3 regions of the Kitasatospora sp. NPDC101235 genome follow, and region 2 is predicted to be linked to each of the others. Evidence: riboswitches for the same ligand, from Rfam matches in the RefSeq annotation. Region 2 holds a riboswitch; each other region holds the start of a gene.

Region 1 (6,815 bases), on a different contig from region 2:
TACGTAGCTTCTGGGGCCTGCGCCTGCACCTGCTGTGCACCCCGCACGGCCTGACCGGCGCGAAGGCCGACGAGCACGAGACCCTGCTCGGCATGCTCCGCGCCGAACCCCACCTCTCCACGCCCCGCCCCGGGCCATCGCTCGACCTACAGAACCACCCGAACGGCGTCGGTGTGAGCCTTCACAGCCTTGACGATCAGGTCCCACCGACGCTGTCGAGGAACTTCCGGATGCGGAGACCACGCACGGCGGCGCCCAGGGAGCGGGAAAGCCGGGCGAGGCAGTGGTGGGCGACCTGGTGTCCGCGGTCACCGCGGCGGCAGCCGGCGCCACGGCTCCGAGCGCCACCGCCCGCTCCCCGCCCCCACCTGGACAAACTCCCCCACAGCCCACCAGCCCCGGTCCAGGGACGTACCCGAGGCTGGGCCGGTCGGCTGACGACCGGGCACGGTCGGACCGGCAGATCGGTCCGTCGCTCTGGTCCCGGCTCCGTGACCAGCCGAAGATGGCGGCATGGGTGTCGACGACCCGGGTGCCGGGCTGCTGGTGACGAACGTGCGCGTCTTCGACGGGATCGGAGAGGAATCGGTACCGGGGCACGTCCGGGTCGAACGGGACAGAATCGCGGAGGTGGTGCTGGGCCGCCCCCTCCCGCGCAGTGCACCCCACGGGGCGACGGTGCTCGACGGCGGAGGCCGCACGCTCATCCCGGGCCTCACCGACGCGCACGTCCACCTGTTCGTGATCGGCGGCACCATGGCGGAGCTGAAGCTCGCACCGACCGGCACCGTCTACTACCAGGCCCTGGCCGCGGCCCGCGACATGCTGATGCGCGGCTTCACCACGGTGCGGGACATGGCCGGCGACACCGAGCCGCTGCGGCGGGCACTGGACCGCGGGCTGTTCCCGGGCCCACGGATCTACCCGAGCCAGGCCGCCATTTCCCAGACCGCCGGCCACGGCGACTTCGGGACGGTCTACGACGCCCCGACCGCCCTGGGCGGGCCGCAGGCCCGAACCGAACAGATCGGGTTCACGCGGGTGGCCGACGGTCCGGAGCGGGTCCTCGCGGCGGTGCGCGAGCAGCTGAAGAAGGGCGCCACGCAGATCAAGCTGATGGCCGGCGGCGGCGTCATCTCCGAGTTCGACCCGCTCGACGTGCTGCAGTTCACCACGGCGGAACTGGAGGCCGCCGTCGACGCGGCCTCCGACTGGGGCACCTACGTGACGGTGCACGTCTACACCTCCGAAGGCATCCGCCGCGCGGTGGAGGCCGGGGTGCGCTGCATCGAGCACGGGCACCTCGCCGACGAGGACACCATCCGCTACCTCGCGGAGAAGGACGTGTGGCTCAGCACCCAGCCGTTCGAGGTCGACGACCACCACTACGCATCCGCGGACAGCGGCCGCAAGAACGGCGAGGTCTGCGAAGGCGTCGCCCGCACCATCGGCTGGGCGGTGAACCACGGCGTGCGGCTCGCCTTCGGCACTGACCTGGTACTCGCCCCGGGGAAGGCCCACCGGCAGAACGAGATGCTCGTCCGCCTCGCCACCTACCTCAGCCCGGTCGAGGCCCTGAAGGCGGCCACCTCCGGCAACGCCGAACTCTTCCGCCTGTCCGGCCGTCGCGACCCCTACCGTGCGGCGCCGCTCGGGGTCATCGCGCCGGGAGCATGGGCCGACCTCCTCGTCGTCGACGGCGACCCGACCACCGACCTGTCCGTCCTCGCCGATCCCGAACGCAATCTGCGCCTCATCGTCAAGGACGGCGTCGTCCACAAGAACGAGCTCGGCTGACCCGAGCCGGCCTCCTGCTCGTCTGCGACCCCCTCTGTCACGACGGCGGCCGATCTCCACGGCGAGATCCTCGACGAGGGGCGGGCACGGTGCGTACCACCGTGCCCGCCGGTCGTCCGTCCCGACGGGTGCGTCAGCCGGCGAGTTCCTCGCGCAGGCGGCGGGCGGCGGCGACCAGGCTGTCCAGGGAGGCACGGGTCTCGGTCCAGCCGCGGGTCTTCAGGCCGCAGTCGGGGTTGACCCACAGCCGCTCGGCCGGGATGGCCGCGAGGCCGGCGCGCAGCAGTTCCACGGCCTCCTCGGTGCTCGGCACGCGCGGGGAGTGGATGTCCCAGACGCCCGGGCCGACCTCGCGCGGGTAGCCGGCCTCGGCCAGTTCGCCGGCGACCTCCATGTGGGAGCGGGTGGCCTCCAGGGAGATGACGTCCGCGTCCAGGTCGTCGATCGCCGTCATGATCGCGCCGAACTCGGCGTAGCACATGTGGGTGTGGATCTGGGTGTCCACGCGGACGCCGGAGGTGGCCAGGCGGAAGGACTCGGTGGCCCAGCCCAGGTAGGCCGGGCGCTCGGCGGCCCGCAGTGGCAGGGTCTCGCGCAGGGCCGGCTCGTCGACCTGGACGACGGCCGCACCCGCGGCCTCCAGGTCGGTGACCTCGTCGCGCAGGGCGAGGGCGACCTGGCGGGCGGTGTCGGCGAGCGGCTGGTCGTCGCGGACGAAGGACCAGGCGAGCATGGTGACCGGGCCGGTGAGCATGCCCTTGACCGGACGGCCGGTCAGGCCCTGGGCGTAGCGGAACCAGTCGACGGTCATCGGGTGCGGGCGGGAGATGTCCCCGGCGAGGACCGGCGGGCGCACGTAGCGGGTGCCGTAGGACTGCACCCAGCCGTGCCGGGTGGCCAGGTAGCCGGTGAGCTGCTCGGCGAAGTACTGGACCATGTCGTTGCGCTCGGGCTCGCCGTGCACCAGGACGTCCAGTCCGGCCTTCTCCTGGTACGCGATGACCTCGCGGACCTCGGCCTCCATCCGCTCCCGGTACGCGGCGTCGTCGATGCGGCCCGCGGTCAGGTCGGCGCGGGCGACGCGCAGTTCGGTGGTCTGCGGGAAGGAGCGTCCCGGTGGCGGGCCGGGATCGCACCGACGGCGACGGTGGTGTCCAGCACGTGGTCGTAGAGCGAGAAGTCACCGGTCGGGACCTCCTCAATGCCGGAGTCGGCGAGCTGCTGCCAGTTCCCGCGGCGCAGGTCTGCGGCCGTGGCCAGCAGCACCTCAGCGGTGACGGCGCCCTTCCAGTACCCCTCGATCGCCTTCTTGAGCTCCCGGCCCCGGCCCTGGCGGGGGTAGCCGTGCACGGTGGCGACGCTTGCCGCGGCTGCGGACTTCGTGGTCAAGGGACTCTCCTTCGCGAGTCTGTCTCCTCAAGTACCCGGGGACGGGACGAGAGCGCGAAAGGGATGACGAACCGGACGGCGGCCGCCGTGGACACGCGTGCCTGATCCGCCTGGTGTGGTCGCCGACCCGCCCTCGAGGTCACCGGATATCCGCGCGCGGATGGTCCGCGGGCGGGCAACGGGCAGGTCTTCGGACTCGCGGGCACACCCACCCCGGCCGAAACCAGGACGGACACCTACTGGCCGTCGCTTCCCGGACCCGACCCGGGTCCAGTGCGTATGACGGCGGTCGTTCCCACTCACCGCTGCGGGGCAGTCCCGGATTCCCACCGGGTTCCCTCTTGCGACGCCCTGTCTGGCGGACAGGGCGAACCAGCTGCCCGGCCAGCCTAGAGGCACACCACCGGGTCTGGCGCGGGAATCACGGAACGCGTCCGCATGATGAGACGGCGGCAACTTCATCGGCTGCCCCGGCGAGAAGCACTCACCACTGCGGGTGACCACGAAGCCGGGCAGGTTCTACAGGCGGCGCCGTGTCCATCCGATCACTTCACGTTGCCTCCGCCAGGGGCGATGACGTTCCGAGAAGCTCCCGAGGACAGATCCGGCCAGGCGCAGGACGATGGAAGCGGTGGGACGTGCCGAGTGTGCCGCCGTCGCCATTCCGGGCGGCCGCTTCCGCACAGCCGTGAGGACAACGGCGCAGCCGATCACAGAACAACCCGTTGCATCGCACGGACGGTCGGATCACCCGCTTCCCCTGAGCCCGTTCCACCGGATCGCCATCCGGAGGCAACCATGGGCGCAGTTCTCGGTGACGTGCTGGGTTTCGCGGCGGCCGTCGCCATCAGTCCGCTCCCGGTCATCGCCGTCATCCTCATACTCGCCACGCCCCGAGGACGTCTCAACGGTGTCCTCTTCACCGTCGGCTGGATCCTCGGACTCGCGGCACTGGGCGCGGTGATGCTGGCGATCGCTTCCCCGGCAGGCGCCTCCGCCCACGAGCACCCGGCTACCTGGGTGGGAGCGCTCAAGCTCGCTCTGGGCGTGTTCCTCGTCCTCTTCGGTGCCCGGCAGTGGCGCCGACGCCCGAGGGATCCCTCGCAGGCCCAGCTGCCGAAGTGGATGGGCGCGATCGACCGCCTCGCGCCGGTCAAGGTTTTCGCACTCGGACTGGCCTTCTCCGCGCTCAACGCCAAGAACGCACCGCTGACCATCGCCGCGGGCGCCACGATCGGCTCAGCAGGACTGCCGGTCGGGCAGCAGATCGCATCGTTGGCGATCTTCGTCGTGATCGCCACCCTCGGCCTGCTGGCCCCGCTGGCGGTCTTTCTCCTCGGCGGGGAGCGGGCCAAGACCGTGCTCGGCGGCTGGAAGGAGTGGGCAGCCCAGCACAACGTCGCCGTGATGGCCGTCCTGTTCTTCGTTCTCGGGCTGAAGCTGCTCGGAGACGGCATCGCCGTCCTCGTCTCCTGACAGGCCGTGCGCTCCGAGCCGGTGGAACGGACCGGCCTCGTCCACCCGACCGGGAGCCGACGGGGCCCGAACGACCGGCCCATCGGCAAAGGTTTCATCGCCGGCGCGGAGTGGGCCCATCGGACCATGACGGACGGTCCCCCTGAGCGCACGATGGAAGCAGCGACCGGCACCTCGATGACGACGAGGACCGCGGAGCCCCCGTCGCCACACCCGGGACGAGGCGGCTCCGGCCCGGCCGCGCGGGCAGAGCACGGGACCGGCCGGCAGCGACCCGGAGGAGGTGTCGGGATGCGCGGGTCCGCATCGCTGGGGAGGATCCTCGGCATACCGCTGCGGATCCACTGGAGCGCCCCCGTCCTGGTCCTCTTCTTCGGCATCAGTCTCGCCGGGCAGACCCTCCCCGCGTTGGTTCCCGGCCGCTCCGGCACCACCTACGGCCTCGCCGGCCTGGTCGGGGCGCTGCTGCTCACCGTGAGCCTGCTCCTGCACGAGACGGCCCACGCCGTCACCGCGCGGCGGGCCGGGATCCGGGTGGACGACATGACGGTCTTCGCGTTGGGCGGCGTCACCCGGATGGGCCGGGCTCCGAGCCCCGGCCGCCAGTTCGCCGTCGCCGGGATCGGGCCGCTCACCAGCCTGGTCCTCGGCGGCGTCTTCCTGGGCGCCGGACTCGGCGCCGAACGCGCCCTCCACTGGGAGCTGCCGGCCGCGGTGCTGCTGTGGACCGCCTGGGCCAACCTGCTGCTCGGGGTGTTCAACCTGCTGCCCGCCGCTCCCCTGGACGGCGGACGGCTCCTGCAATCGGTGGTCTGGTGGCGCCGGGGCGACCAGGAACAGGCCGAACGCGTCGCCGGACGGGCCGGCCAGGCGGGCGGCCTGCTGCTCTGTGCCGTCGGCTGGTTCGAGTTCCTCCGGGGCAGCGGATCCGGGATCTGGCTCCTGCTCGTCGGGTTCTTCATCTGGTCGTCCGCCCAGGCAGAGGTCCGCCGCGCCGTGCTGGTGGCGGCCCTGCGCGGCACCCGGATCGGCCAGGTCATGACGTCGCCGGTCACCACCGGGCCCGACTGGTTCACCCTGGACCGCTTCCTCGCCGAACCCGCCGCCCATGCCGGGCTCCCGGTGGTCCCCCTGGTCGATGTCGCCGGTCGTCCGAGCGGCCTGCTCGACCTGCGCCGGCTCGCGGCCCTCCCGCCCGCGCGCCGGGCCCAGCTGCGGGCCCGCGACCTGGCCACCCCGCTGTCGGCGTGCCTGGTCGCCGCGCCCGGGGACGACCTCGTCGAGGTTCTGGACCGCGCGAGCGCCCCGCCGCCGATCCTCGTCCTGGACGACGGCCGGGTCGTCGGCGTGGTCACCACGGAGGATCTCGACCGGATCGCCCGCGCCCGGCAGCCGAGGGCCACGCGCGGACGCTGAGCCCGACCACGCCGTCCGGCCGGCCGGCCGAGCGTGACCGCCACCGCCGCCCTCAGCTCCAGTCGACCGTCAGCCGCCCGTCCCGTTCGCCCACCTCGGTGCCGAACTCGGCGCAAGCGGTGGCGAACCGCTCGCGGATCCACTCCCACTCCTCGCCACGAGCGAAGCGGGTGTGGCAGAACTCCAGGGCCAGCGGCAGTGCCTCCAGTCGGACCGGCGCCAGGTTCGCACCGTCCGGCCCGTCCAGCGTCACCAGGAAGAGCAGCCCGAGGTCGTTGCGCAGCACCGGGTCGACCGCGTAGTCGTCGATGAAGTCGCCCAGGTCGTACAGGACGCGGTCGGCGACGCCGTGGAAGACGTGGGCGGAGTGTCCGGCGACCAGCGTCGCCCCGGCGGCCAGCAGCCGTGGGGCCGCCGCGCGCACGTGCGACGGCGGCCCGGGCGTCATGTTGGGGCCCCAGTGCGGGGTGACCAGCACGGCGTCGGCCTCCCGCGCGGCCCGGGCCACCAGGGCGGTCAGCCAGCCGGGCACACCCGTCCACAGGTCGGCCCAGGCCACTCCGGGACGCCCCGGCCCGGCCGCGTATTCCTTCGGATGGTCGGTGACCCCGACCACCGCCAGCCGCGCCCCGCAGGCCTCCAGCACGGCGAAGTCCCGCGCCGCCGACACGTCCCGCCCCGCGCCGACCGCGCGGACGCCGGCTTGCTCCAGCAGGTCGCAGGAATCGGCGAGGGCC
Region 2 (6,815 bases):
CGTAGGAGCGGCCCATCGCGGCGGCGTCCAGCAGCAGGTCCACCACGTGGTCCTGGAGCAGGTTCACCTCGTCGATGTAGAGCACGCCGCGGTGCGCCCTGGCGAGCAGCCCGGGCTCGTACGCCTTGACGCCCTCGGCCAGCGCCCGCTCCAGGTCGAGCGAGCCGACGATCCGGTCCTCGGCCACGCCGACCGGCAACTCGACCAGCTGGGAAGGCCGTTCGGCGAAGGACGGGGAGACGTGCGGCCCGTCCGGGCACTGCGGGTCGGGCGCGGCCGGGTCGCAGGCGAAGCGGCAGTCGTCCACGGCGGCGATGACCGGCAGCAGGCCGGCCAGCGCGCGCACCATGGTCGACTTCGCGGTGCCCTTCTCGCCGCGCACCAGCACGCCGCCCACGGCCGGGGAGACCGCGTTCAGCAGCAGTCCCAGCCGCAGGTCGGCCATGCCGACGATCGCGGTGAACGGATAGCGGACGTCACTCATGCCGTACCCCACTCCTGTCGTGCCCGGCTCTGCGGCCCTGCTTGGCCCTGCGGTCCCGTCCGGCTCTGCTGCCGTACCCGGTTCATGCGTCACTCCCAGGGGCCCCGGGCGGGACGAACGGCAGCGATCCGGCCGCCGGCACTCCGCCCTCGATCAGCTTCCACAGCGCGTCGGTGTCCGCGTGCTCCTCGATCAGGTCGCCCAGCCGGTCCAGCCGGGCCTCGCGCGCCGCGGCGAAGGAGGTGTCCGGCGCCGGGACGAACGCCCGGCCGGACAACTCGGCGACCTCGCGCAGGAGTTCGCGGCGGAACCCGTCGTTCTCCAGCACGCCGTGCCAGGTCGTCCCCCAGACCGAGCCCACCCGGCAGCCGTCCAGACTCCGCCCGTGGCCGTCGGAGACGAACGTGTCGCCGCCTTCGACCGCCACCACCCCGTGGTGGATCTCGTAACCCTCCACCCGCTGCCCGTACGCCTCGCCGACCGGCCGTGCCAGCACCTTCTCGATGCCGAACCGCACGTGCGTCGGCAACAGGCCGAGGCCCTCCACGGCACCCGACTTGGACTCGACCTCGTCCACGATCGAGTGCGCCAGCATCTGGTAGCCGCCGCAGACCCCGAGGACCGGCAGCCCGGCCGCCGCCCGCGCCTTCAGGGCCGGCTCCAGGCCGCGCTCGCGCAGCCAGGCGAGGTCCGCGACGGTGGCCCGGGTGCCGGGCAGCACCACCAGGTCGGCGTCGGCCAGCTCCTCCGGCCTGGTCGCCCAGCGCACCAGCACGCCCGGCTCCTGCGCGAGCGCGTCCACGTCGGTGAAGTTGGACAGCCGCGGGAAGCGCACCACGGCCACCCGCAGCACGTCCGCGCCGAGCGGCCCGGGCCCGTCCGCCCGGTCCACCACCGTGGACAGGTCCAGCGAGTCCTCGGCGTCCAGCCAGAGCCCGGGCAGCATCGGCAGTGTGCCCAGCACCGGACGGCCGGTCAGCTCGTGCAGCATCTCCAGCCCGGGTGCCAGCAGCCGCGCGTCGCCACGGAACTTGTTGACGAACCAGCCCGCCACGTGCCGCTGGTCCTCCGCCGACAGCAGCGCCAGCGTCCCGTACATCGCCGCGAAGACTCCGCCGCGGTCGATGTCCCCGACCACCACCACGGGCAGTCCGGCGGCCGTGGCCAGGCCCATGTTGGCGATGTCGCGGTCGCGCAGGTTGATCTCGGCGGGCGAGCCCGCGCCCTCGCAGACCACCACGTCGTAGCGGCGGCGCAGGTCGGCCAGGCACTCCAGGGCGCGCTCCAGCAGAACGGGCTTGCGCTCGCGGTAGTCCAGCGCGCCCACCTCGGCCACCGGCCGGCCGAGCAGCACCACCTGGCTGCGGCCGTCCGCGCCGGGCTTGAGCAGCACCGGGTTCATCGCCGCCTCCGGCTCCACCCGGGCGGCCTGCGCCTGCATCGCCTGGGCGCGGCCGATCTCGGCGCCGTCGGCGGTGACGAAGGAGTTCAGCGACATGTTCTGCGCCTTGAACGGCGCGACCCGTACGCCCTGGCGGGCGAGCCAACGGCAGATCCCGGCCGTCACCACGCTCTTGCCCGCGTCCGAGGTCGTCCCCGCGACCAGCAGCGCGTTCGTCATGCCCATCCCCTCTTCCCCAGGAACGTCCGCAGCAGGACGTGCCCCGCGACCGTCGTACCCAGCGCCAGTGCGCCCACCCGCCGGGAGAGCGCGCAGGCCCGCTCGATGTCGTCCACCGTCACCGGCCGCAGCTCCGCGCCCAGGACCGGCCGGTGCTCGATCCGCTCGCCGTACCGCAGCGTCCCGCCCAGCCGTACGCCGACCGCGCCGGCGAACGCCGCCTCCGCCTGGCCCGCGTTCGGGCTCGGGTGCGCGGAGCCGTCGCGCCGCCAGACCCGCCAGGCCGTCCGGGGCTCGGGCGCGGCGGCCACCGTCAGCAGCGCCGTCAGCCGGGCGCCCGGCCAGCCCGCCAGGTCGTCCAGCCGGGCCGAGGCCCAGCCGAACCGGGCGTGGCGCGGCGAGCGGTGGCCCACCATGGCGTCCAGGGTGTTCACGGCGCGGAAGGCCAGCAGACCGGGGGTGCCGGCCAGGGCGCCCCAGGTCAGCGCGTTCACCACGGCGTCGGCGGTGTTCTCGGCCACCGACTCGACCACCGCCCGGGCGATCTGCTGCCCGTCCAGCGCGCTCGGATCCCGCCCGCACAGGTGCGGCAGCCGCTCCCGGGCGGCCGCGAGGTCGCCCGCGGCCAGCGAGCGGCCGATGGTGCGCGCCTCCCGGGTCAGCGAGGTGCCGCCGAGCACCGTCCAGGTCGCGGCCGCCGCCAGCGCCGCCCGGCCCAGCGGGCGTCGGCCCACCGTACGGTCCAGGGCGAGCGCGCCCGCCGCCACCGCGCCCACACACAGTGCCGTGTACCCGGCCCCGGCGCCGCGGTCGTCGCGCCACAGCCGCCGCTCCAGCCGGGTCGCGACGCTGCCGAAGACGGCGACCGGGTGGCCCCGGCGGGGGTCGGCGAAGCGGGCGTCGGCGGCGTAGCCCGCGACGGCGCCGAGCGCGAACGCGGCGGCGCGGGTCAGCGGGCGCGGAGGAGGAGAAGGTGCGGGCGGGGTCATCGGCGGCACGGCGGAAGGCAGCTCGGAGTCCGGCGGGGCGGGGCAGCCTGCATCGCGTGCGTGTCCTCACTCAGGGTCCGCGCCCTGGATCGACGTGACGGGGGCGAGAGTCTCCTGGCTTCCGGGTCGAACGCACCCCCGGAGCCTTCCAGCGGCCGTCGACGGCCCGCCGTGGCGATGTTCCGAGCGTGCTCCCCGGTGACAGTGGCGGGACCGCGCCGGACTTCCACCGGCTTCCTCTCCATGCCTCCGTTTGGCCCCAGGATCCCATCACGGGCCCGAACCGGGAGTCAACCGAGGTCACGGAGGGGTTGGTCACACGCGGGCGCCGCCGACTGACACCTTGTGGGATCGCCCGGTGCTGCACCGGCCCGGGGACGGGGCCTGTCCCTTGGATCCTTGCCGGGCCCGCGACGCGCCCCCGGCCGTCGTCGGCCGGGAGGCGCCCCCACCTCCGCCTGGCGATGCCCCACCCCGACGCCGCGGTCCGATCCGACAGAATCCGAGAGACAGGACCCGGGCCGCTTCGTGCGTTCGGCGGCTGGGGCCGCATCGCACGCCACGCCGACCGTTCGGTGGCACGCTCCGCAGAAGCCATCCGTCCGCCCCACCGTCGACTCCTTCACCGCCCGCTTCCGGCCTCATCCTCGGCACCGTCGGGTCGCTGCCGAGGTCACCCGGACGGCCTAGCCCGGTGGCCGGGCGGGCGGGGCGCCGGTGGACTGGTGCTCGAACACCGTCCGGTCCGTGACCAACAGAGCGGGGAGCGAAATGCGATGGGGAACCGCCGCCGTCGTGGCGGCCGCAGCGGTCGGGGCCGCCGTGCTGGTGATCGGCCGTCGGGCCTCCGAGCGGATGGTCCGTCCGGCGACCGTCGTCCAGGAGTCCGGTCCGCTCCTGGTCCACAGCCTCGCCCCCGGCCGGGTCACCTTCACCCGCGGCCCCGAGAGCCTGCGCCCCGGCCGCTGGGCGGTCGAGTGGGCGGACGGCGGGCACGCGGTCGTCGAGGAGGTCCTGCACAGCGACGAACGGGGCGTCACCCGCCGCCTGGTCCGCGCCGACCGGGGCACCCTCACCGCCGGCACCGAGGTCCGCCTCACTCCCCGGGTCCACCTCGGCGACCCCACCGAGGCGCTCGGCCTCGCCTTCGCCGACACCGTCGTCGAGGGCGAACTCGGCGCGCTGCCCGCCTGGCATCTCGACGGCAAACGCGGCACCTGGGTGATCCTGGTGCACGGCCCCGAAGCCGACCGCCGGCAGACCCTCCCGGTGCTCCCCGTGCTCGACCGGCTCGGCCTGCCCGCCCTCGCCGTCACGTACCGCGGCGACCAGGGTGCCCCCGCCTCCCCCGACGGGCTCAGCCACTTCGGCGAGACCGAGTGGCGAGACGTCGAGTCGGCGGTAGGGCTGGCGTTCGACAGCGGTGCGGGCGCGGTGATCCTCTACGGCTGGTCCCTCGGGGCGACCATGGTCCTCCGGACGGCGGCCCGCTCTGCCTGGTCGCACGCCGTCCGCGGGCTGATCCTCGACTCGCCCGTGCTCGACCTCCCGGCCTCTGCCCGCCGGGACGCCGCCCGGGCCGGCTTCCAGGGTGTCGCCGCCGAACTCGGCGCCCTCGCCGCCGAGGGCCGCACCGGCGTCGACCTCGCCGACTTCGGCCGCATAGCCGAGGGCACCGACCTGCGCGTGCCCACCCTCCTGCTGCACAGCCCCGAGGACCGGATATCCCCCTTCGGCAGCGCGGAGAAGCTGGCTGCCGCCCGCCGCGACGTGGTCAGCCTGCAGGCGTTCCCCGGCGCCGACCACGCCACCCTCTGGAACACCGCCCCCGACCACTACACCGAGATCCTCCGCCGCTGGCTCACGCCGCTGCTCTAGGCCCCCCCTGACCGTGCGGGCGGTTTCGGCCGGGCCCCATCCGGTTTTCCTGCGGGGAATCCGCCGTCCACGAATGAACGTTTCTGCCATTCCTCCGGGCATGCGCGAGAAGTCGGCCGGTCCGACTTCTCATGCAGCACGACCCCGCCACCCTGCCCGCCATCCGTCCGGATTCGGGCTGGACAGTCCCGCTGGAAGTCGGCGGAGCGGATTCCCCGCGTGAAAAGCCCCCTGCCGTCAGGGGCAACAATTGGACCGACCCCTTACCCCCGCCCGTACGCACGGTGATCGGGCGAGCATTCCCGGCGACCGGGGTGGCGCCGGTGGCATGGTCAGGTCACACGTTTCCGGCCAGGCGGTTTGCCGCTGTTGCCCGGTCTTGCGGAGGTGCCGCCACCGGTCGCCCGGTCGTACGGACAACCGGATGTGACAGAAGGCCGGTACAAGGGGAAGACTGCTCGACGTGACGTCTCGGAACCCGCGCGACCGTGATGCCCCGCTCCCGCCGACGATCGGTACCGGTGCGACGGTGACCCGTCTCCCCGGAACGGCCCACCGGCCCGCCGGTGGCAGGCCGGGCGGGGCGGGTGTCCCCCGTAACGGAGTACCCCGGCGACGAGGGCCCGCTCCGGCTCCCGGGCGGGGCCGGGTTCCCGTGCCGGAGGGCTTCCCGGCACCCGCCGAGCTGGCGCCGCTGGCCCGACGGATGCTGGTGGACGCCGTCCGGGTCGCCCGCTGGGCCGGCGAGCTGGCCGAGGTCGACAAGCGCGGTGAGCTGCTCCCGGAGGACGCCCGCGCGGCGGGCCGGGCACTGGCCATGACGGTCGGCGCCGCCGCCAAGGCGTGGGGGCAGGCGTTGCTGGTGGGCCTGGTGGAGGCCCGTGACGGCGGAGCCGGCCCCGGCTGGCGGCTGCACGCCTGGGAGCACGACGACGAGGCCGTGGTGCGCGGCTGGTCGGCGCTGTTCGACGCCTGGACCCTGCTCGCCCCGGTGCCGCCCGCCGCGCTGCGCGGTGTGTTCGCCGTACTGGCCGGGCAGGCCGTGGACCAGGCACCGCAGCTGCTCTCCTTCCTGCACCTGGTGGACGGTCCGGTCGCCGAGAGCGAGCTGCTGGAACTGCTGCGCCGTGGCCTGGACGAGCGCCGGGTCGGCGCAGGCCTCGGCGGACCGGGCCTGTCGCCGGTGCCGCACGCGGCCTCGGCCGTTTCCGCCGTCCGGGGCACCTGCCGCGCGCCGCAGATCGACACCCCGGCCGCGCCCTCGGACGTGGCCGCCGTCCTGGACTGGATGCTGGACGGCCTGGCGGCCGTCGGCGCCCTGGTGCGCAGGAACGATGCCGCGGAGCTGTCGCCGCTCGGCCACTGGGCGGTGCGGGCGAAGCTGGAGGAGATCTGCACGGTCGCGCAGACCGCGGCCGGGCACATCGAGCAGAGCGCCTTCGAGCTGCTGAACGCCTGTGCGGACTACTCGCCGGGCCCGGCCCGTGCCGAGTTCCGGGCCTGGGTCGCGGCCCGACCGGCGGACCGGGCGGTGGGCGAGCTGCTGGATGCCGCGCAGGGCGACGACGCGCTGGTGCGCGGGCTGGCCTTCGAGGCGCTGCGGGTGGCCGGCGGTCCGGCCGAGCAGGCGGTGCGCGCGGCGGTGGACGAGCCGGTGCTGCGCCCCTACGCACTGCTGTGGCTGGCGGAGCGCGCGGACGAGGGCGTCTCCCCGGCGGACGTGCTGGGCGCGGAGGACGCGGCCTGGCTCTGGGTGGACACCGCGGCCGCGGTGCTCGACCACGGCGAGACCGAGCTGCTGGTGGGCCACGTCGAGGGCGCCTCGGCGGGCGACCCGGTCCGG
Region 3 (6,815 bases), on a different contig from region 2:
CCCGCTGCGCGCCGTCGCAGCGACCCTGCTCGCCATGCGCGAGGGCATCCTCGCCCGCACCGCGGGGGAGGGAGCCGGCGCCCGGCAGGCCCTGGAGGACGCGGTGCGGACGCTGTCCGCGATCCTGCCGGAACTGGGCATCACCGCGGCGCACTGAGCCCCCACCCGGCCGCGCCGCAAGCCCACGACAGCCGGGTCCACCACCGACTCCCGCGGGGGAACGCCATGCCACGGACACCGGACGATCCGGACACCGAACCCACCCGGCACACCGAGCCCGCCGAACTCGCCCCGCCGGCCGACCCCCGGCGCTGGAAGGCGCTGCTGTTCATCGGGCTGGCCCAGCTGATGGTCGTCCTCGACACCACCGTGGTGAACATCGCGCTGCCCTCCGCCCAGCAGGACCTCGGCTTCTCCGACGACAACCGCCAGTGGGTCATCACCGCCTACTCGCTGGCCTTCGGCTCACTGCTGCTCTTCGGCGGAAGGATCGCCGACCTCGTGGGCCGGCGCCGGATGTTCACCATCGGCCTGATCGGCTTCGCCGGCGCCTCCGCCCTCGGCGGCGCGGCCGTCTCCACCGCCACCCTGCTCGCCGCCCGCGCGCTGCAGGGCGTCTTCGGCGCGCTGCTGGCGCCCGCCGCCCTGTCGCTGCTGTCCGTGATGTTCCACCGGCCCGCCGAACGGGCGAAGGCGTTCGGCATCTACGGCGCCGTCTCCGGCGGCGGCGGCGCGCTGGGACTGATCCTCGGCGGCGTCCTCACCGAGTACCTGAGCTGGCGCTGGGCACTGTTCGTCAACCTCCCCTTCGCCGCCGCGGGCATCATCGGCGCCCTGACCGTCGTGCGCGAACCCGCCGGCCGGCTCCCGGAACCGCCCCGCCTCGACGTGCCGGGCGTCCTGCTGGCCACCAGCGGCCTGTCCGCCCTCGTACTCGGCTTCTCGCGGGCGGAGACCGAGGGCTGGCACGCCCGCACCACCGTCGCCCTGCTGGTCGCGGCCGTGCTGCTGCTCGGCGCGTTCGTCCTGGTCGAGAGCCGCACCGCGGCACCGCTGCTGCCCCTGCGCGTCGTCACCGACCGCAACCGGGGCGGGGTCTACCTCGCGCTCGGTCTGGCCGTGATCGGCATGTTCGGCCTCTTCCTGTTCCTCACCTACTACCTGCAGACGGTCAAGGGCTACTCTCCGGTCGCCTCCGGCCTCAGCTTCCTGCCGATGATCGTGGCCATGGTGACCGGCTCCACCCAGATCGGCTCCCGGCTGATGAACCGCCTCCCGCCCCGGCTGCTCATGGGCCCGGGCTTCCTGGCCTCGGCGCTGGGCATCCTGCTGCTCACCCGGCTCACCCCCGACAGCTCGTACGTGGCGTTGGTGCTCCCGGCGCAGGTCCTGCTCGGGATCGGGATGGGAACGGCGTTCATGCCTGCGACCAGCCTCGCCACCCACAAGGTGGCGCCGCGCGACGCGGGGGTCGCCTCCGCCATGGTCTCCACCTCCCAGCAGGTGGGCGGCGCGCTCGGTACCGCGCTGCTGAGCACCCTGGCGGCCGGCGCCGCCCACCGCTGGGCGAGCACCCACCTGGCCGACGCGCCCGCCCTCGGCGCCGAGCACTTCGCCGACCGGGCGACGGTGCACGGCTTCGCCACCGCCTCCTGGTGCGCGGTGGCCGCCCTGGCCGCGGCCGCCGTGGTCGCCTTCACCCTGATCGACGCCCCGCGCCAGGGCGCCGCCCCCGCCGAAGACCAGTCCACCCACCCGCAGGAGCCGGCCCTGCACGCCTGAGCACAGCGGCGGGCGGGGACCCCCGATCAGGGAGCCCCCGCCCGCCGCGGCGCTCAGCCGGCGAACACGGCCTTCATCACCGACCCGTCGCCCACCCTGGCGAGTGCCTCGGCGTGCGCCTCCAACGGGAAGACCGTCACCAGGCCCGCCAGGTCGAAGCTCTCGGTGAGCGCCGGAAGCAGCCTGACGTACTCGATCACGTGAGCGCCGGAGAACGCCCACGAACCAACCACGTCCAGCTGCCGGTGGACGATCTGATGCGGGTTCAGCATCGTGTCGCCGGCGTCCGTGTACTGGCCGATCACCAGGTAGGAGCCGCCGCGGCGGACCAGGGACAACCCCTGGGCGACCGCGGCCGGCACGCCCGCACACTCGATGACGAGGTCGGCACCGTGCCCGCCGGTGGCCGCCAGCACCTCGGCGAGCACCTGCTGCGGGTCGGCGGCCCCGGCGATGTCGATGTGCACGTCCCCGATCCCGGCCTTCGCGGCCAGCCGCAGCCGCTGCTCCGGGCCACCGACCAGTACCACCTTGGCGGCGCCGGACAACCGGGCCAGGGCGGCGGCGGCCAGGCCCACCGGGCCGCTGCCCTGGACCACCACGGTCTCGCCGAGGCGGACCGGGCGGCGTTCGAAGAGCGCGTGCACCGAGCCCCGGCTCGGGCGTCTCCGCGCGCAGCGCCAGGTAGGCGGTGGCGAGAGCGGTCAGCAGACCGAGCGTGCCCAGCGACCAGCCGACCAGGTCGGCGGCTCGCTCCGAGGCGTACCGGATCGGTCCCTCGGCCCCGACCAGGCCGTACACCACGTGCTCCAGACGCTCCGCGAGCGTGGGGCCGGGGCTCTGGCTCGACGGATGGACGCTGACGATGACCAGCCCCAGCAGCACACTCAGCGTGCCCAGGCCGAGCAGGCCCGCCGGCGCCCGCAGGCGGGTCCCGGGGTCGGCGGCGGCGTAGAACTCCCGTCGGTGGACCAGGATCGCCGCCAGCAGGACCAGCGGGACCACGGCGGCCGCCGGATGCCGGTGCAGCAGGTGCAGCACCGCGCTCGCGGGCAGCAGCACGACCACCGCCCGCCAGGCCCGGCGCTTGCGTCGGCGCAGCGCGTGGGCCAGCAGGAGCAGCAACAGCCCGCTGGTCAGCGATCCGACCGCTGCCAGGGTGGTCACGCCGCCGGGCAAGCCGCCCAGCCAGCCGTGCACGCGCGAGCGCCTGAACCCCGGGAAGACGGCGTTCAACAGGTCCAGGAGGCCGATCACCTGACAGGCCAGGCCCGATGCCGCCGGCACCCAGGACCGGGGGACGGCCGCGACCCGGGCGCGGACCGCCCCGAGCCCGCTGCGATTGCGCTGGTTCATGATCCGGCCATAGCCGCCTGAAGAGCAAACTATCTTGACACCAGGCCCAGTTGACGGACCGTTTGGTGTCGGTTTAGGCCCCGGTTCGGGTGCGGCTCCTGCTCGACGGCGCTCAGCCGCTCCGTCACGCCGGAGCGGTGACGCCCCGACGCGCCGCCGCCCGACCGCCCCCGTCCGCGCCGCCGGACGGGGGCGGTCGTGCGTTCACGTCCGATCCGGCGCGGTAAGGGTTGCCTGCCCTGAGCGGCTGTTATGCTGCCAGGGCGTCCGAGGGGGAAGTCCGGTGTGAATCCGGCGCTGACCCGCAACGGTGAGCACGGCCCGTACCAGCCCGTACGACCGCGCCAGCCCGATCGCCCTCGGCCGCTGACCTCCCGACAACTCGCCGCGGACTGCGAGGGGAACGGCGCCCCGGCACGCCTCCGGCCGGCGCCCGCCCCGGCGCACCCGCGGCCCGAGGCAAGGCGCACCCGTGAACCGCGCACCCGTCAACCGTGCAGTCGGCCCGCCCGCTCGTCGAATACCCGTCGTCCCGCTCGCCGCCGGCCTCGCCGCCGCGCTGCTGCTCTCGCTGGTCTGCGGGGTCGCCCTCGGCTCCTCCGGGCTCGGCCTGCCCCGCGTGCTGCGGCTGCTGGGCGCCGGGCTGACGGGCGGCCGGCTGGACGCCGGCGAGGCGGCCGCGTACGCGATCGTCTGGGAGATCCGGCTGCCGCGCACCGTGCTGGCCGCCGTGGTCGGCGCCGGGCTGGCCGCCTGCGGGGTCGCCGTCCAGGCACTGGTGCGCAACGCGCTGGCCGACCCCTTCGTGCTCGGCATCTCCTCCGGCGCGGCCGTCGGCGCCAACGCCGTGCTGCTGTTCGGCGCCTTCGCCTCGCTCGGGGTGTGGGCGGTCTCCGCCTCCGCCTTCGGTTCCGCGCTGGCCGCCATGACGCTGGTCTACCTCGCCGCCCGCACCGCGTACGGGCTCACCCCGCTGCGCCTGGTGCTCACCGGCACCGCCCTGTCCTACGGCTTCTCCGCCACCACCACCCTGATGGTCTTCGCCGCCGACCGCGGCGAGGCCGCCCGGGACGCCATGATGTGGCTGCTCGGCAGCCTCGGCGGCGCCACCTGGGGCAAGGTGCCGATCGCCGCCGTCACGGTACTGGCCGGCCTCGCCTACCTGGTCTGCGCCGCCGGGCGGCTGGACGCGCTCGCCATGGGCGACGAGACCTCCGCCTCGCTCGGCGTGGACCCGGACCGGCTGCGCCGTGAGCTGTTCGTGGTGACCGCCGCCGTCACCGGCACCGTGGTCGCGGTCAGCGGGGCGATCGGCTTCGTCGGGCTGCTGATGCCGCACCTGGCACGGATGCTGGTCGGCGCGGGGCACCGCCAGGTGCTGGTGATCGCGCCGCTCGCCGGGGCACTGCTGCTGGTCTGGGTGGACATCGCCTCGCGCACCCTGCTGGCGCCCGCCGAACTGCCCGTCGGGGTGTTCACCGCGGTGCTCGGCGTGCCCGCCTTCCTGGTGATGATGCGCCGCCGCGGCCAGGCCTTCGGAGGCACCCGATGACCGACGAGACCGAGGTGACCGGCGCGACCGGACCGTCGCAGGCCCAGGACCTCGCCGTCGACGCCGTCTCGGTGGAGCTGGCCGGCACCCGGCTGGTCCACGAGGTGAGCCTGGCGGCCGCCGCCGGGCAGGTGGTCGGGCTGGTCGGCCCGAACGGCAGCGGCAAGTCGACCCTGCTGCGCTGCGTCTACCGGGTGCTGAAGCCGGCCGGCGGCGTGGTCCGGCTGGCCGGCGACGACCTGCACGCCCTCACCGCCCGCGAGACGGCCCGCCGGGTGGCCGCGCTGACCCAGGAGCACTCCGCCGAGTTCGACTTCACGGTGGCCAAGGTGGTCGCCATGGGCCGGCTGCCGCACCGCCGCGGCTTCGGCGCCCCGGCCGAGGGGGACAAGGAGCGCTGCGCCGAGGCGCTGCGCAAGGTCCGGGCCGGGCACCTCGCCGAGCGGGGCTTCCTGAGCCTGTCCGGGGGCGAGAAGCAGCGGGTGCTGTTCGCCCGCGCGCTGGTCCAGGAGCCGCGCCTGCTGGTGCTGGACGAACCCACCAACCACCTCGACATCGCGCACCAGTTGGAGGTGCTGGCGCTCGCCCGCGAGGCCGGTCCGACGGTGCTCACCGCGCTGCACGACCTCAATCTGGCGGCGAGCCACTGCGACCTGCTGTACGTGCTGCGGGCCGGCCGGATCGTCGCCTCCGGTCCACCCGGCGAGGTGCTCCGGCCCGCCCTGCTGGCCGAGGTGTTCGGCGTCCGGGGCACCCCGGTGCGGCACCCGGCGACGGGCGCCCTCCAGCTGCTGTTCGACCGCCTCGACCCCTCCGCCTGATCCCACCCCCTCCAGAGGAACCACCGTGCGCACCAAGGCCGTTGCCACCACCGCCCTGCTCGTCCTCGGACTCACCGCCTGCGGCGCCGAGATCGCCCCGAAGGAGGCCGCCACCGCCTCCGCCCACTACCCGGTGACCGTGCGCAACTGCGGCGACGAGCTCACCTTCGACCGGAAGCCCGCCCGGGTGGTGACCAACGACGTCGGCATCACCGAGCTGATGCTCTCGCTCGGCCTCGCCGACCGGATGGCCGGCTACGTGATGCCCGACGACAAGGGGCGGATCGACAAGGTCGCCTGGAAGGACGGCTACCAGCAGACGGCGTGGCTCTCCAAGCAGGAGATCACCAAGGAGATCGCGCTGGACGCCAGGGCCGACCTGGTCTTCGCCGGCTGGCACTACGGCTTCGACGAGGGCCGGGGCGTCACCCCGCAGGCCTTCAAGGCGCTCGGCATCGACTCGTACGTGCTCAGCGAGTCCTGCCGCAGCGGCAAGGGCACCGAGCGCGGCGTGATGGACCCGCTGGAGGCGCTCTACACCGACCTGGCCAACCTCGGTGAGGTCTTCGACGTCAAGGACCGCGCCGACAGGCTGATCGCCGACTTCAAGGCGCAGATCGCCGCCGTCCCGCAGCCCGAGCGCCGTCCGTCCGTCTTCCTGTACGACAGCGGGCAGGACAAGCCGTACACCGCCGGGAAGTTCGCCGCCGCGAACGAGATCATCGCCAGGGCCGGCGGGACCAACGTGATGGGCGACCTCACCGACAGCTGGGTCACGGCCGGCTGGGAGAGCGTGGTGCAGCGCGACCCCGAGGTGATCGTGATCAACGACTACGCGACGCCCGGGGCCGAGGAGAAGCGGAAGTTCCTCAAGTCCTTCCCGGCGCTGGCGAACGTCTCCGCGATCAGGAACGACCGGATCTTCGTCATGGACTACGTCGACCTGGTGGAGAGCCCGCGCAACCCGGCCGCGATCAGCGCGCTGGCCGAGTACCTGCGCACCGTGCCGGCCCGCTGACCGGCCCGGATCCCGCCCCTCCGGTACGGGCGGCCGGGCGTACGCTCAAGGTACGAGCCGACGGAACCCGACCGGAGGAGCGAGATCATGACCACCATGGCGGCACCCACCGCCTTCGACACCCGCGCACTGCGCGAGGGCATCGAACGCTGCGACGCCGAGACCCTCCTGTCGCTCTACGCGGAGGACGCCGAACTGCGCATGGTCGATCGCAGGACCCAGCCCAGCCACCCCCTGGTGATGCACGGGCGGGAGGAGATCGGCGCCATGCTGGACGACATCTACG

What was found. A riboswitch is a leader RNA that binds a small molecule or an ion and turns the genes downstream of it on or off. The one in region 2 is predicted to bind cobalamin.
Region 1: another riboswitch for cobalamin. It lies ahead of ACIRRH_RS10485 (hypothetical protein); the one in region 2 lies ahead of ACIRRH_RS12430 (cobalamin biosynthesis protein).
Region 3: another riboswitch for cobalamin. It lies ahead of ACIRRH_RS05190 (FecCD family ABC transporter permease); the one in region 2 lies ahead of ACIRRH_RS12430 (cobalamin biosynthesis protein).

What each region holds. Positions count from the first base shown of each region.
Region 1 covers NZ_JBIWNZ010000004.1:373,079-379,893, reverse strand. The annotation lists gene ACIRRH_RS10495 (amidohydrolase family protein) at 514-1,797, shown strand; partial or broken gene metE (5-methyltetrahydropteroyltriglutamate--homocysteine S-methyltransferase) at 1,931-2,965, opposite strand; gene ACIRRH_RS10485 (hypothetical protein) at 2,860-3,147, opposite strand; cobalamin riboswitch at 3,371-3,529, opposite strand; gene ACIRRH_RS10480 (GAP family protein) at 3,985-4,662, shown strand; gene ACIRRH_RS10475 (site-2 protease family protein) at 4,954-6,078, shown strand; gene ACIRRH_RS10470 (CapA family protein) at 6,131-6,815, opposite strand, start outside.
Region 2 covers NZ_JBIWNZ010000006.1:76,873-83,687, reverse strand. The annotation lists gene ACIRRH_RS12440 (putative cobaltochelatase) at 1-484, opposite strand, end outside; gene ACIRRH_RS12435 (cobyric acid synthase) at 567-2,105, opposite strand; gene ACIRRH_RS12430 (cobalamin biosynthesis protein) at 2,102-3,094, opposite strand; cobalamin riboswitch at 3,202-3,335, opposite strand; gene ACIRRH_RS12425 (alpha/beta hydrolase family protein) at 3,866-4,972, shown strand; gene ACIRRH_RS12420 (hypothetical protein) at 5,628-6,815, shown strand, end outside.
Region 3 covers NZ_JBIWNZ010000002.1:390,156-396,970, reverse strand. The annotation lists gene ACIRRH_RS05210 (TetR/AcrR family transcriptional regulator) at 1-157, shown strand, start outside; gene ACIRRH_RS05205 (MFS transporter) at 226-1,782, shown strand; gene ACIRRH_RS05200 (zinc-binding dehydrogenase) at 1,836-2,429, opposite strand; partial or broken gene ACIRRH_RS05195 (hypothetical protein) at 2,482-3,138, opposite strand; cobalamin riboswitch at 3,369-3,518, shown strand; gene ACIRRH_RS05190 (FecCD family ABC transporter permease) at 3,611-4,690, shown strand; gene ACIRRH_RS05185 (ABC transporter ATP-binding protein) at 4,687-5,511, shown strand; gene ACIRRH_RS05180 (ABC transporter substrate-binding protein) at 5,537-6,529, shown strand; gene ACIRRH_RS05175 (nuclear transport factor 2 family protein) at 6,617-6,815, shown strand, end outside.